One region of the Williamsia phyllosphaerae genome, then DNA from elsewhere that is predicted to be linked to it. Evidence: predicted binding sites of a transcription regulator. Region 1 holds the regulator's gene; the other holds the start of a gene.

Region 1 (7,140 bases):
ACGCAGTCCGACGGCGTCGAGTCCGGTCAGCAGGGGGTCGCCGGAACGGGCGGGCAACAGCGCGGTGGTGGGCATCCCGGCCATCTGCACGGCGCGGGAGACGTTGACGCCCTTGCCGCCGGGCTCGGCGCGCGAGGCGAGCGCGCGGGTGACCGATCCGCGGACCAGTGGCCCGGGCAGGGTGACGGTGCGGTCGACACTCGGGTTGGCGGTGACGGTGACGATCATGCGATCACCACCTCCACCCCGCGCGCGGAGAGCCGCGCGGAGAAGCCGGCGTCGATGCCGCCGTCGGTGATCAACACGTCGATGCGGGACAGATCGGCGAAACCGGTCATGTCTTCCTTTCCGAGCTTCGAGGAATCCGCCAGGACGACAACGCGATTGGCGGCACTGATCATGGCCGACTTCATCGCGCCCTCGTCGGGGTCCGGCGTGGACAGTCCGTGGCGTTCGGTGATCCCGTTGGTGCCGATGAACGCGACATCGACCCGGTAGTTGGACAGGGCCGCGATCGGCGCGGCCCCGACGGAGGCCTGGGTGAGACCGCGGATGCGGCCACCGAGGAAGTGCAGGTGCGCGCTCGGGTGGTCGGCGACGGTCGACGCCACGGGCAGCGAGTTGGTGAACACGGTGATGGTCCGGTCGCGGGGGAGGCAGGCCGCGGCCTGGATGGTGGTGGTACCGGCGTCGATGACGAGGCTGCCTCCCTCGGAGGGGACGAAGCGGCAGGCCGCCATGCCGATGCGGATCTTCTCGTCCGGACGAGCGGTCGCGCGCTCGGCGACGCCGAGCTCGGTCACCCGCACCGCGTCGACGGGTACCGCGCCACCGTGTACCCGTCGGAGGAACCCGGCGCGTTCGAGGAAGGCGAGGTCGCGACGCACGGTCTCGCTGGTGACGTCGAACTCCTCGGCCAGCGCGGCCACCGACGCGCGACCGTGCTGGTGCACCTGGTCTGCGATGGCCTGCTGGCGCTCTTCGGCGTACATGGGAGAACGTCCCCGTTTCGGTTGGAATGTGTTGCTTTTGATGTTGATATGAGTCTGTTTACGCCCGGATGTGTTGACAAGTCAAGCTTTTCTTGTAATTTGGATCACATGCCACCGCAGAATGACGTTCAGCTCGCTCACCGCACCCCGTCGACGGACACGTCGTCCGAGTCGACGTCCGTGCTGTCCGGGACCCCGGTCGTCGCCGGCGTCGCCTACGCGCCGGTGATGTGGCCCGGCCCGCGACCCGAACTGCCCGGTCCGGGCGAGCCGCCCGCCGACGTCGAGGCCGAGTGCGACCGCTTCGCCGCGGCGACGGTGATCGTGGCCGATCGACTGCGGGTGCGGGCCTCGGCCGGTACCGGCGTCGCCTCGGAGGTGTTGTCGGCGACCGCCGCACTCGCCGAGGACCGCGGCTGGGTCGGCGCCGCGCAGAAGCTGATCCGGGCCGGCTCGCCCGCCCCGAACGCGGCGGTCGACGCCACCGAGCAGTTCGCCGCGGTCTTCACCAAGCTCGGCGGATTGATGGCCGAGCGCGTCACCGACCTCATGGACGTCCGCGACCGCGTGCTCGCCGAACTCGCCGGTGATCCCGAGCCCGGGCTGGCACAACCGACGTCGGAGGTGATCCTCTTCGCCGACGATCTCGCCCCCGCCGACACCTCCGGCCTCGACCCGTCGATGGTGCGGGGCCTGGCCACCCGTTTCGGTGGACCCACCAGCCACACCGCGATCATCGCCCGTCAGCTGGGCATCCCGTGTGTGGTCGCCGTCGCCGATCTCACGGCGGTGCCCGCGGGTACCCCGGTGATGCTCGACGGCACCGCCGGCACGGTGACCCTCGGGTGTGACGCCGACGACGCACGCGCGCAGGTCGCCGAGTCACTCCGGCAGTCCGAACTGGTGTCGCGATGGACCGGCCCCGGACGGACCGCCGACGGCGTCGAGGTCTCGATCCTCGCCAACGTCCAGGACGGCGCGTCGGCTCGCACCGCGACCGATTTCCCCGTGGCCGGCATCGGGCTGTTCCGTACCGAGCTCGCGTTCCTCGATCGCGCCGCGGAACCGACGGTCGCCGAACAGACCACCCTCTACCGGGAGGTCGTCGACGCCTTCGCCTCGGACTCGGGTGCCCACACCGCGAAGGTCGTCATCCGCACCCTGGACGCGGGCTCGGACAAGCCGTTGCTGTTCGCCGATCAGGGGACCGAGGCGAATCCTGCGCTCGGCGTCCGAGGTCTTCGCATCGCCTTCGCCGACCCCGGCCTGCTCGACCGTCAGCTCGACGCGATCGCGCTGGCCGCCCAGGCGACCGGGGGCTCACCCTGGGTGATGGCGCCGATGGTGGCGACCGCGGCCGAGGCGAGGGGCTTCGCGGCCAAGGTGCGTGAACGCGGTCTGACCGCGGGCGTGATGATCGAGATCCCCTCGGCGGCGCTGCTGGCGCCCGCGATCCTGGCCGAGGTGGACTTCGTGTCCATCGGCACCAACGACCTGACCCAGTACACGATGGCCGCCGACCGGATGTCGTCGGAGTTGGCCGGTCTGACCGACCCGTGGCAGCCCGCGGTCCTGACCCTCATCGACCGCGTCGCGTCCTCCGGTGCGCAGGTGGGCAAGTCGGTGGGGGTCTGCGGTGAGGCCGCCGCCGACCCGCTGCTGTCGTGTGTCCTGGTGGGCATGGGGGTCACCTCGCTCTCGAGCGCACCCGCCGCGGCCGCAGGGGTGGGCGCCGCCCTCGCCGACGTCACGCTCGCGCAGTGTCAGGCCGCCGCCCGCGCGGCCCTGGCCACGGCCGATCCGGCCGCTGCGCGTCTCGCGGCCGCAGAGGCGTTGCACGCCTGACGTTCTCGACGCGAACCGTGTGACATCGCCGGTCCCGGCTGCTGCGCTCACCGAGGCGCGAGGGGGATCTCGCCACATGGGCACTACAGTCGTGGGGCGAGTGCGAGGAGGATGTCGAGGTGGCCGAGGAGACAGGCCGGCGCTACGCCGGGCGGGACCCGGCGACTCGTCGTGCGGCGCGGCGTGACCAGTTGATGGCCGCCGGTCTCGAACTGTTCGCCACCCAGGGCTACACGCGGGTGTCGGTCAAGCAGGTGTGCGACTCCGCGAAGCTGACCCAGCGCTACTTCTACGAATCGTTCGTCGACCGCGAGGATCTCCTTCTCGGTGTGTACGACGCCGTCGTCGCCGAGACCCGCCATCAGGTCGATCGTGCGCTCGCCCAGAGTGCCACCGACGTGGTCGATCTCGCGCAGTCGGCCCTCGGGGCCTTCATCGGACACCTCACCGACGACCCGCGGCTCGCCCGCATCATGCTGCTCGAGGTCGTCGGGGTCAGCCCGCGACTCGAGGATCGCCGCTATCGCGTCATCCACGACTTCGCCGACCTCATCCTGGCCGCCGGGATGACGTCGTCGCAGATCGAGGACACCTCGGCGCCGGAGTTCCGCCTGGTGGCGGTCGGGCTCGTGGGTGCTGTCAACCAGTTGCTGGTCGACTGGGTCCTGGGCAACGGCTCGCACGATCCCGACGCGATCCTGTCGGTGTGCACCGGTCTGTTCGCCGCATCGTTCGAACGGTTCTACGACCGCGCCTGATCGGGGTCCGGTCGAACTCGACTGCGCGTCAGCGCAATCGACGGCCCGACCGCGTCTCGACCTGTCGGACGAGATCGATCAGCGTCGTATCGCGACGCAGTGAGCGGTCCAGCAACGGGTTGATGATGCCCCGCAGCGTCGCGACCGGGATCCAGCGGCGCGGGATCTGTACGCGCGCGGCACGTCGTTCGATGCCGGCGGCGACCGCACGCCCCACCCGCTCCGGGGCGATGGGGGTGCGCAGCGGGGCCGGGAACGCCCGGGCCACCAGTGCGGTCGCGAGGTCGTCCTTGCCGAAGGCGACGTCGGCGATCGGTGTCGCCACCCACCCCGGGTACAGGACGCCCGCGGAGGCGCCGTGTGCCGCCAGCTCGACGCGCAGCGCACGGCCGATCTGTTCGACCGCGGCCTTGGTCGCCGCGTAGGGCGCGTTGACCATGCCGTTGAGGTACGCGTACGTCGAGGACGTGATCAGCACGTGCCCCTGCGACTCGACGATGTGCGGGAGGGCGGCACGGACGGTGTTCCACACCCCGGCGAGGTTCACCGCGATCACGCGTTCGAAGGTGCCGTCGGCGACGCTGAGCACCGTGTCGGCGGACTCCCCGCTGGAGATGCCTGCGTTCGCGTGCACCACGTCGATGCGGCCGAAACGAGCGGCGGCGGTGTCCATCACGTGACGCAGATCGTCGGGGGAGGTGACGTCGGCCCGCAGGGCCAGCGTCCGTGCGGGGCCGAGTTCGCCGGCCACCGCATCGACCGAGGCCTGGTCCAGATCGACCAGGACGACGATCCCGCCCCGGGCGTGCAGTTCGCGCGCCACCGCCCGACCGATCCCGCCTGCGGCCCCGGTGATGACGACGACCGCACCGGACAGGTCGATCTTCTTCTCGCTCATGGGGTCATTGTGACACGCCGTCGGGTCAGATCGGCGGGTCGAGGTCGGCCGTGACGCCTCAGATGCGCCGCATGACGGTGACGACCTTGCCCAGGATCGCGGCCTCGTCACCGGGGATGGGGTCGAACAGCGGGTTGTGCGGCATCAGCCACACCGTGCCGTTCGTGCGTTTGAACGTCTTGACCGTGGCCTCACCGTCGATCATCGCGGCCACGATGTCGCCGTTGTCGGCGACGTTCTGCTGACGCACGACGACCCAGTCGCCGTCGCAGATGGCGGCGTCGATCATGGACTCACCCACCACCTTGAGCATGAACAGGGCGCCGTCTCCGACCAGCTCACGGGGGAGTGGGAACACCTCCTCGACGGCCTGCTCGGCGAGGATCGGACCACCCGCGGCGATCCGTCCGAGGACCGGCACGTAGGTCGGTGTCGGCAGGGCGTCGGTCTCCGGCGTGATGTCGGCGGGATCCTGGTCCTGGACGTTGACCGCGCGAGGGCGGTTGTGGTCGCGCTTGAGGAAGCCCTTGCGCTCGAGTGTGCGCAACTGGTGGGCGACCGACGACGTGGACGTGAGGCCGACGGCATCGCCGATCTCGCGGATGCTCGGTGGGTAACCGCGCTCGCGAACCGACGCGCGGATGACCTCGAGGACCTTCGCCTGCCGTGAGGTCAGATCGGCCTCACTGATGGGTCCCTCGGCGGCCTCGGTGGTGCTGACGGTGGTGTCGGACACGGTGTCCCTCCTGTCGCGGCCCGCCGTCGACGGGCCTGTGGGGCCTGTTCGAGAAGCGCGCGGACCTGCTGTCACCTGGGACAGTAGAGGACTTGATAACAACTTTCAAACATTTGTTCGATCGTGTCGGGACTTTGTCGGACCCCCGTGTTCTAATCGAACATACGTTCATTCGAACGTCTGGTCGATGAGGAGAACGTCATGAATCAGACTCTCACGCGTCACACGAGCACCACGGTCACTGCGCCGGTCCGTACGTCTGACACCGTCCGCCGAACCGCGGTGCACGGCGCTCCCGCGCGTCGTCGCGCCACCACCGGCGGTCTGCGCCCCGACGTCCGCCGTCCCGCGGGTCGCCGTCCGGAGGTCGCCCGCCCGCGGACCGGCGCGGCGTGCGGAGACGCCCGGCGGCAGGCCCCGCCGGCGCTGCGGCCCGCCCCGATCGGTTGGGCGGTAGCCGTCGTCGTGGGCATCGGGCTCGCGATCGTGATGTGGATGATGGTCGTCAGCGGTTCGGTGTTCGCCGACTCCACCGCGCCTGCGGTCAGTGGTACCGAGCTGGTGCACGTGCGCGGAGGCGAGTCACTGGGTGAGTTGGCCGGGCGGGTCGCGCCGGATCAGCCGATGTCGTCGGTCGTCGCCACCATCAAGGACCTCAATCACCTGAGCGGATCGGCGATCACCGCCGGCCAGCCGCTGCTCGCCCCGACCTACCTGCGCTGAGTCGTCCCGGTGATGTTCGAGGACAGTCGGCGGGTGCGTCGACCACCCGAGGTCACCGCGACCGTTCACGCCGTGTCCGGGCTCGGATACGCACCGGTATCCTGGTCACCAGGGGTTCGTCTCGGACTCCGCGTCGACGCCGAGGGTGTGCCCCCGTCGTCGCGCCCACGGATCCGGCTCGAGGACACACCGATGCATTGCCCCTTCTGCAAGAACGAGGACACCCGCGTGGTCGACTCGCGTGTTGCCGACGAGGGCCAGGCGATCCGCCGGCGCCGCTCCTGTTCGGAGTGTGGTCGCCGCTTCACGACGGTCGAGAGTGCGGTGCTCGCGGTGGTGAAGCGAAACGGCGTCACCGAACCCTTCAGTCGCGAGAAGGTCATGCTGGGCGTTCGACGGGCGTGCCAGGGCCGTCAGGTCGACGAGGACAGTCTGAGACAACTCGCCCAGCAGGTCGAGGACTCGGTGCGGGCGTCGGGATCGGCCGAGATCCCCAGCAACGAGGTGGGTTTGGCGATCCTGCAGCCCCTTCGTGAACTGGACGAGGTCGCGTACCTTCGTTTCGCGTCGGTCTACCGTTCGTTCGAGTCGGTCGAGGACTTCCAGCGCGAGATCGACGATCTCCGTGCGCTCCCGTCACGCGCCGCGAACGCCCACGCGACGGCCGGTTCAGCCGCGGAGGGCGTCGATCGCCCGTAGTATCCGTTTCTCCGACACCGGGTATGCCGTTCCGATCCGCTCGGCGAACAGCCCGATCCGGAGTTCCTCGACCATCCAGTGGATCTGCTCGTTGATCGCCGCCTGCCGTGCGGGTGTGGCCCGGGCGACCGCGGAATTCCATCGTGCGGTCACGGTGTCGACGGCGCTCATGGCGCGCGCGTCCTGTGCCAAGGCCGCGGGAAGTTTTCCCAGCCGTACGACGATGGCGTCGAGGTAGGCAGGTAGTCGCAGCAGGTGGTCGAATCCCGTGTCGGCGATGAACCCCTGGTAGACGAGGTGGTCGAGTTGCTCGGTGATGTCGTCGAACACCGGGCCGGGACCGACTCGGTCCAGTTCTGTTCGGATCGGTGCCATCCGTGTCATCGCGTCTCCGACGGCGGCGAGCACGCGTCGCGCCGACTGCGGGACGTCACGGGCCACCTGCGCCCGCAGGGCCGCGTACCGGGCGCTGTCGGTGACGTCGTCGGT
Region 2 (7,140 bases), on a different contig from region 1:
TCCGGCCGACGTGTTCGACCACGCGCGGCTGCACGGACGGCTCGGGGATCTCGACTGGGCCTGTCGGCGCGCGGCCGTCGTGGGCGCGCTCGACGCCGGACTGACGCGGCCGATGAGCGTGTTCATCAACGTGGAGCCGACGACCCTGAGCTCGTCGCCCCGCTGGCCGTTCCCCGGGGAGCGGTTCCGGGAGATCACCGAACGCGATCTGCAGGTCGTCGTCGAGATCACCGAGCGCGACCTGCTCGTCGACCCCGCCTCGGTGCTGGCCGCGGTCGACTGGGCGCGTGACCGGGGGTGCGGCATCGCCCTCGACGACGTGGGACTCAACCCCGAATCCCTCGCTCTGCTGCCACTGGTGCTCCCCGACGTCGTCAAGCTCGACCGCCGGATCCTGGCCGATCCGCTGTCGCCCGAGTTCAACGAAACCGTCTCGGCTGTCGTCGATTACGCCTCCGCCACCGGTGCGTCGATCCTCGCCGAGGGGATCGAGAACGCCGAGGATCTCGGGGTGACGCGGACGGTCGGTGCGACCCTCGGTCAGGGCTACCTGCTCGGCCGACCCGGGCCCGCGCCGACGGGTCCGGTCGGGCCACCGGAGCATCTGGCCATCCCGCTGATCGAGGTCCTGACCGAGCCGTTGGCGAGTCCGGCGGACGTCCTGGAGCGGATGCCGCGGCAGATCACGACCTACGAGACCATCGCGAGCGTCCTGGACACGATCACGTCCTACGGCGAGGACCTCATCACGCCCGGGTGCATCGCGGTCGCGGTGCAGAACCAGTCGTCGTTCATCGACCGGTACGCGTTCCGGTACGAGGAGTTGGCGGCCAAACACACCCTCGTCGGGGTGGTGGGCGCACGCGACCTGAACGTGCCCGACGTGCGCCTTGCCCGACCGGCCGATCCCGGCTTCGACGACCAGTTCGCCGTCGCCATCCTGACCCAGACGACCGCGGCGGCCGTCGTGGCCCGCGACCTCGGCGACAGCGGGCCGCTGGCGCAGCGGCGCTACGCCTGGTATTTCACCCACTCACGCTCGGCGGTCCGCGACGTGGCGCGATGCCTGGTCAGTCGTCTCGCGCCTGCGAGTGCGCCTCCCCTCTGATCGATGACACGTACTCGCCGTCAGTAGTAGACCGGTCCCGGCACACCGCCGCCCGCGGCGATCGCGTCGCCGGTGATCGCGATGCTCCGCGGCGAGGCGAGGAACGCGACGACATCGGCCACCTCGGAGGCGTCGACGACCCGCCGGATCGAGTTGGTCGCCAGTTCCCGTTCGAGGTCGGCCACCGGGACCGACTCCCGGGCTGCGCGTTCGGCGAGCCGGGTCTCGAGTCGTTCGGTCCGGGTCAGGCCGGGGTGCACCACGGTGACGTTGATCCCCTTGGGCCCCAACTCATCCGCCAGATTCTTCGTCAGCGCGGACACACTCACGTTGCGCACCGTCTGGGCGATCGACTTCGCCTGCCGCGCACCGAGACCGCTGATGTTGATGATGCGGCCCCACCCCTGGTCGATGAGATGCGGCGACACCGCACGCGCCGTCCGCAGATAACCGAGCACCTTGATCTCGATCTCCTCGCGCACCACGTCGTCGGTGATCGAGTCGAAGTCCGTGGGCTTGCCCGAGCTCCACGGCGTCGCCGCCGAGTTGACGAGGATGTCGACGCCACCCAGTTCGGCGACGGTCCGCTCGACCAGGCGGTCGACCGACAGCTGGTCGCCGGTGTCGACGGGGATGGCGATCACGTGTCCCCCTGTGTCAGTTGTCAGCTCGGCCGCAGTGGCGGCGAGGGCCTCTTCGCCACGGGACGCGATGACGACGCTCGCACCCTCCGCCGCCAGAGCGCGGGCGATCGCGCGACCGATGCCTCGACTTCCGCCGGTGACGATCGCTCGCTTGCCGTCCAGTTGCAGGTCCATGTCTCTCCCGTCAGTCCACCGATGGTCGTCCGGATGACACTACGGACGCCCGTTCGGCGATCACACTGTGAAGTTGTCAAGGTGCAGGTGCGGTCCCGCGGGGCGGGTGCACGTTGTCGGTTGGTTTCGGTTGCGTCCCGCTGGTTCAGGCGGCGACGGGGTCGTCGAGTCGCAGGGTTCGTCGGTTGTAGGCGGGTAGCGGTCGTCGCTGGGCGTCGACGCACGCGGGTGGGATGAGCCAGGGATGGCGGTCAGGGCCCATGACGATGTCCCAGCCGGCATGGTGGACCGCGGTGTGGCAGGACCGGCAGAGCAGACAACCGTTGTCCACCGTGGTCGGGCCACCGTCGGCGTGATGGACGATGTGGTGGACGTCGCACCACGATGCTGGTGCCCCGCATTTGATGCAGCCACGGTCCCGCAGTAGCACGACCTTGCGGGCAGCCCCGGTGAACAACCGCTCTGGTGTAGTCACCGAGACCGGTGCTCCGTTGAGGTCGAGACCTACACCGGCCAGTCGCGCGTCGCAGGACAGGAGCTTTGCTGACAGGTCGCTGATGGGTCCCATCCACGACAACCACGCCGGACCCGCGATATCCGACGTTGCTGCGTCGGCAGCGATGGGGATGGTCAGCAGGATCTCAGTTCGGGCCGGCCCGTGCGAGGAGTCGGGTGACAGGCCTCGGGTGCCGCATTCGAGGAACTGGGAGAACGCATCGGCACGTCGTCGCGTGGCCGGTCGTGTGTCGTCGGACCCGTCGGGTTCGGGGCGTGGCCGGGATGCGGTGTCGAGTGCGGTGATCAGGCGCTCGCCGGTCAGTGCGTCGAGCTCGAAAGTCCCCCGGAGTCGTCCGTCGTCGCCGGCCCGCCAGTCGAGTTCGTTGAGGGACGAGTCCTCCGCGGGCGGCAATCGGTCCGGATCGTTGCCGCCATCGGAGTCGTCGGCCGTCAGCTCGATCGCGACCGCGCGTGCCCGCTCGACGATGTCTGCCGGTGTGGTGCCGGCGACCGCGTGGCCGATCAAACCGGCCTCCAACTCGTCGATCAAATCAGAGTCCACGGACTCCCCTGTCCGGCGCACAACGTGCTCGACACCCCGGGCGACCGCGTCGAGGTGCTCCGCCGATAACGACGCGTCACGACTGTGGCGCGCCACCCGCGCCAACACCTGCATCGCACGCCCGAGCCGGATGACCCGTGAAGTGACCGCAGGCGCCAACCCGTTCGCACACAACAACTCCCGTAGCGATATGCCGGATCGTTTCGCGGTACCCACACGCTCAGCCTGCGCGCTCAACCGCGCCAACACATCATCAGCCACTGCCCGCAGTGCGACCGCACCCCGGATCGCAGCCACGATCTCGTCATCGACATCAGCGACAACCGTTTCTCTGCAACCGTATTCATCGACCAACCTGTTGGCGATGTCGGTAAGCGTTCCCCCACTCATGCTTCCATCGTACACATGTTCGAACGGAGTGCAACGGTTGATTTTGGTGAATGTTGTTCAATATGAGTGTATTTCGATCCATTGGAGAGTCGGGCCGAGCACCCTACACGCGACCTCCGACACCAGAGCCGGCGTGGCCCGAGTTGTCCACAGGCCGTGCGACATCAAAGCAACGGATCGACCGCCGGTGTCCGCACCGAGGTGAGCACCGATCGTTTGCGCAGCGTGAAGCCAGCGATTCGTAGAGCCGGATCGCCGCGTGATTGTCGCCCCGGGCGTGCAGGAACGGGACCTCTCCGCGCGCCCGGATCCCTTGTCCCGTCGGCTCGGACGAGACGGGCGCTCAGACCGCGCCGACAGAACCTCGGATCGGTACACACCGCGCTGATCTCGCTACAGCCCTGCGGATGCATGCGCTCACCGGCCAGGCGACCAGCTCCTCATCGTGCCGGAACCCGAGATAGGTGCCCATCTCGACGGTGCGCACCCGGAACGGTCCGGGCTCCTTCCGCGCCACCAGGTCGAGCATCGCGGGTACGTCCTCGGGCCCCAGCACCACCACCGCGGGCTCCGGCGCGACCGCCAACCCCGAACCCTCGAGCTGTACCGAACCGAACTCCCCCAGCACCTCCCGGCCAACGGGTGGCGCATACGACCCGCGCAGCGCCACCTCGGCGTGTGCTCCACCCAGCGAGGACCGGATCGTCGAGCGGATGCATCGCGAGGTCACAACGGTGCGTTGCGCCGCCGCGGCGTCCGTCGTCAGCCCATACCCCTGCCGTCCACCGGGTCCAGCCAGGAGTCACCGACGCACGTCAGCCAGCGTTGCGATCAGCCTGATTTCCGACCGACTGCCAGGAATCACGCGGGCGGGCGGTCCCCGCTGAGCAGGATGAGCAGCAACTCGGCACGGGTGCGGGCGTCCGCGAGATCGACACCGAGCAATACCTCGATGCGAGAGATGCGATGCCGCAGCGTATGTCGATGGACACCCACGGTCGATGCGGCCGTCTCCCAGTGACCGTTCGCCTCGAGGTAGCCGCGCAGGGTGGCCACGAGATCCGCTCCCCCGCTCTCACGAACCGCGATGAGCGGGCGCAGCCGGACGTCGTGCAGCCCTCGCAGACCGTCCTGGACCGCGTCGATGGCGAGCACCGAGCCGGTGGTCTCCAGATCGACCACCTCGCCGTCGGTCGCGCTACGCGCTGCCTGGCGGGCCTGGCCGGCCGACGAGACCAGTCCGGCGAGATCGGTGACCGGCCCCAACCCGGCCCGCATCCGACTCCCTCCGGCGAGACCACGCACCACGGCGACGTCGTCGTCACCGCGCACCAGCACCACCACCTCCCGATCGCGCTGCAGCACGAAGACCGGTCGCCACCGCGCGGCAAGCTCGGCACCGATGGTCTCGACGGCATTCACTGCGACTGCGCTGGAGCGGAACTCGTACACGACGACCCGGACGAGTCCGGCGGTGTCCGCGGCACGTCCGAGGAGCACGGCTGCGGACGGTGACATCGTCCCGTGGAGCGCCAGGCCGAAGATCTCCGTCTGCAACGCGGCGCGATCGACGGCGACGTTGCCGGCCTCGGCGTGCTGCAGAGTCACCAGTGACGCGGCGTGCCCGACCAGGACACGGTGCACGTCACCGAGCGGGTCGGTACCGATCACCGCCAGATACCCGACGACCCCCACGCCGGCGTTGATGCGCTGCACGGTGATCGTGTGCTCGGCGGTGATCGTGACCCCCGTCGTCGACATCGGCCCATGAGCGATCAACGCTCGAACGTGGCGCAGCGCAGCCCGATCCCGTTCTGCACCGGCGTCGGCGGACGCGCGCGACGTCGTCGACACGACTTTGCCGTCGCTGTCGATGAACGCGACCGACCGGTCCAGTGCCGCGGACAGTTCCGCGACCAATGCGGGTACGCCACCGGTGATGATGGCGCGGGTCATGGCGGGCTGACTCCGGGTGGCGCGCGTGAACTGGGCGTAGCGCTCCTCGGCGAGACGATCGAGGAGCATCCGGGCGATGGCGGAGAACGGGATGGGCCGGGGCACCTCCAGCAGCGGCAGACCCAGTGCATCGGCGATCTCCACGAGGTCGGCGGGCACGGTGTCGTAGCCCAACCCGGTCCCGAACCCGAGGCCCGCGATCCCCACGTCGGCCAGACTGCGCAGGTAGTCCGTACGTCCGGCGGTGTCCGGCGGCAGCCGCATGCCGGTGGTGAGCAGGAGTTCACCGCCCGACAGCCACTGGGCGGCGTCGACCAACTCCGAGGTCAGCGCGCAATCGATCTCCCGATCGAGCCCCGCGACCCCGCCGCGACACCGCAACGAGAGCGACGGCTGGTCGAGCAGCCAACCGACAGTGGTTCCCACCGCTCTCACCCCCGCCGACGTGCGCGAACACCATGTCGAATGTCCATTGTGGACAGTCTGGCACGCGCGTGTGGACAAAGTGTCAGGGTCCGACGAAGCGGACCAGCAGAAAGACTGTTGAGCACGTCACATCACCGATGGAAGGCACGCGGCGCCATGACCTCCCCCACCGTCCTGCGGAACTACATCAACGGCGCCTTCGTCGAGTCCGAGTCCACCGAGACCATCGACATCGTCAACCCGGTGGACGAGTCGGTGGTGGCGTCCTCCCCCATCTCGACTGCATCCGACGTCGACGCCGCGATGGCCGCCGCGACGCAGGCGTTCGCGACCTGGGGCAAGACCACGCCCAAGACCCGTCAGACCGCACTGCTCAAGCTGGCCGACGCCATCGAGGCCAACTCGGATCGGATCGTCGCCGCGCAGGCACGCAACACCGGTCAGCCCGAGCAACAGATCGCCGACGAGGAGGTCACCGTCGGCGCCGACCAGATCCGCTTCTTCGCCGGCGCCGCCCGCCTGCTGGAGGGCAAGGCCGCCGGCCAGTACATGGAAGGGTTCACCTCCTACGTCCGCCGCGAGCCGGTCGGCGTCGTGGGGCAGGTGACGCCGTGGAACTACCCGCTGATGATGGCGCTGTGGAAGATCGGGCCCGCACTGGCGGCAGGCAACACCATCGTCCTCAAGCCCAGCGACACCACGCCGGAGAGCACGCTCGTGCTCGCCGAGATCAGCAAGGGCATCCTCCCGGACGGCGTCCTGAACGTGGTCCTGGGCAACGGTGAGACCGGCGCCGCGGTGGTCAGTCACCCGACACCGGCAATGGTCGCCATCACCGGATCGGTGCGCGCCGGGATCGCGGTCGCGGTCGCGGCCGCCCAACAGCTCAAGCGCGCACACCTCGAACTCGGCGGCAAGGCCCCCGCGGTCGTATTCGCCGACGCCGACCTGGGCAAGGCGGTCGAACCCATCGCCGACGCCGCGTTCTTCAACGCCGGTCAGGACTGCACCGCGGTCACCCGGATCCTCGTGCACAGCTCGATCCACGACGCGTTCGTCGAGAAGCTGGTCGCCTACACCGCCTCGGTCGATGTCCCGCCGCTCAACAACGTCAACCACTTCTCCAAGGTGACGTCGATCCTCGACTCCATCCCACCGCACGCGACGGTCGCCACCGGCGGCAAGCGCAAGGGCGACAAGGGCTTCTTCGTCGAGCCCACCGTCATCACCGGCGTCGCGCAGGACGACAAGCTGGTGCAGGAGGAGACCTTCGGCCCCGTGGTCACCGTGCAGTCCTTCGACGACGAGGCGCAGGCCATCACGATGGCCAACGACGTCAACTACGGCTTGGCATCGAGTGTCTGGACCACCGATCACGGCAC

The links. Region 1 encodes LexA, which represses DNA repair genes until DNA is damaged. Its sites were predicted from a motif close to CGAACANNTGTTCG; they were not measured.
Region 2: the regulator LexA is predicted to act here: its motif matches at 3,385-3,398, upstream of IEV93_RS08945 (HNH endonuclease signature motif containing protein).

What each region holds. Positions count from the first base shown of each region.
Region 1 covers NZ_BMCS01000003.1:314,956-322,095, forward strand. The annotation lists gene IEV93_RS20020 (1-phosphofructokinase family hexose kinase) at 1-228, opposite strand, end outside; gene IEV93_RS20025 (DeoR/GlpR family DNA-binding transcription regulator) at 225-992, opposite strand; gene IEV93_RS20030 (phosphoenolpyruvate--protein phosphotransferase) at 1,101-2,837, shown strand; gene IEV93_RS20035 (TetR/AcrR family transcriptional regulator) at 2,957-3,595, shown strand; gene IEV93_RS20040 (SDR family NAD(P)-dependent oxidoreductase) at 3,624-4,493, opposite strand; gene lexA (transcriptional repressor LexA) at 4,552-5,229, opposite strand; gene IEV93_RS22565 (LysM peptidoglycan-binding domain-containing protein) at 5,431-5,952, shown strand; gene nrdR (transcriptional regulator NrdR) at 6,145-6,651, shown strand; gene hrpA (ATP-dependent RNA helicase HrpA) at 6,622-7,140, opposite strand, start outside.
Region 2 covers NZ_BMCS01000001.1:1,883,245-1,890,384, reverse strand. The annotation lists gene IEV93_RS08955 (EAL domain-containing protein) at 1-1,108, shown strand, start outside; gene IEV93_RS08950 (SDR family NAD(P)-dependent oxidoreductase) at 1,129-1,926, opposite strand; gene IEV93_RS08945 (HNH endonuclease signature motif containing protein) at 2,072-3,376, opposite strand; gene IEV93_RS22655 (GNAT family N-acetyltransferase) at 3,541-3,789, opposite strand; gene IEV93_RS22650 (hypothetical protein) at 3,720-4,106, opposite strand; gene IEV93_RS08935 (PucR family transcriptional regulator) at 4,238-5,758, opposite strand; gene IEV93_RS08930 (aminobutyraldehyde dehydrogenase) at 5,915-7,140, shown strand, end outside.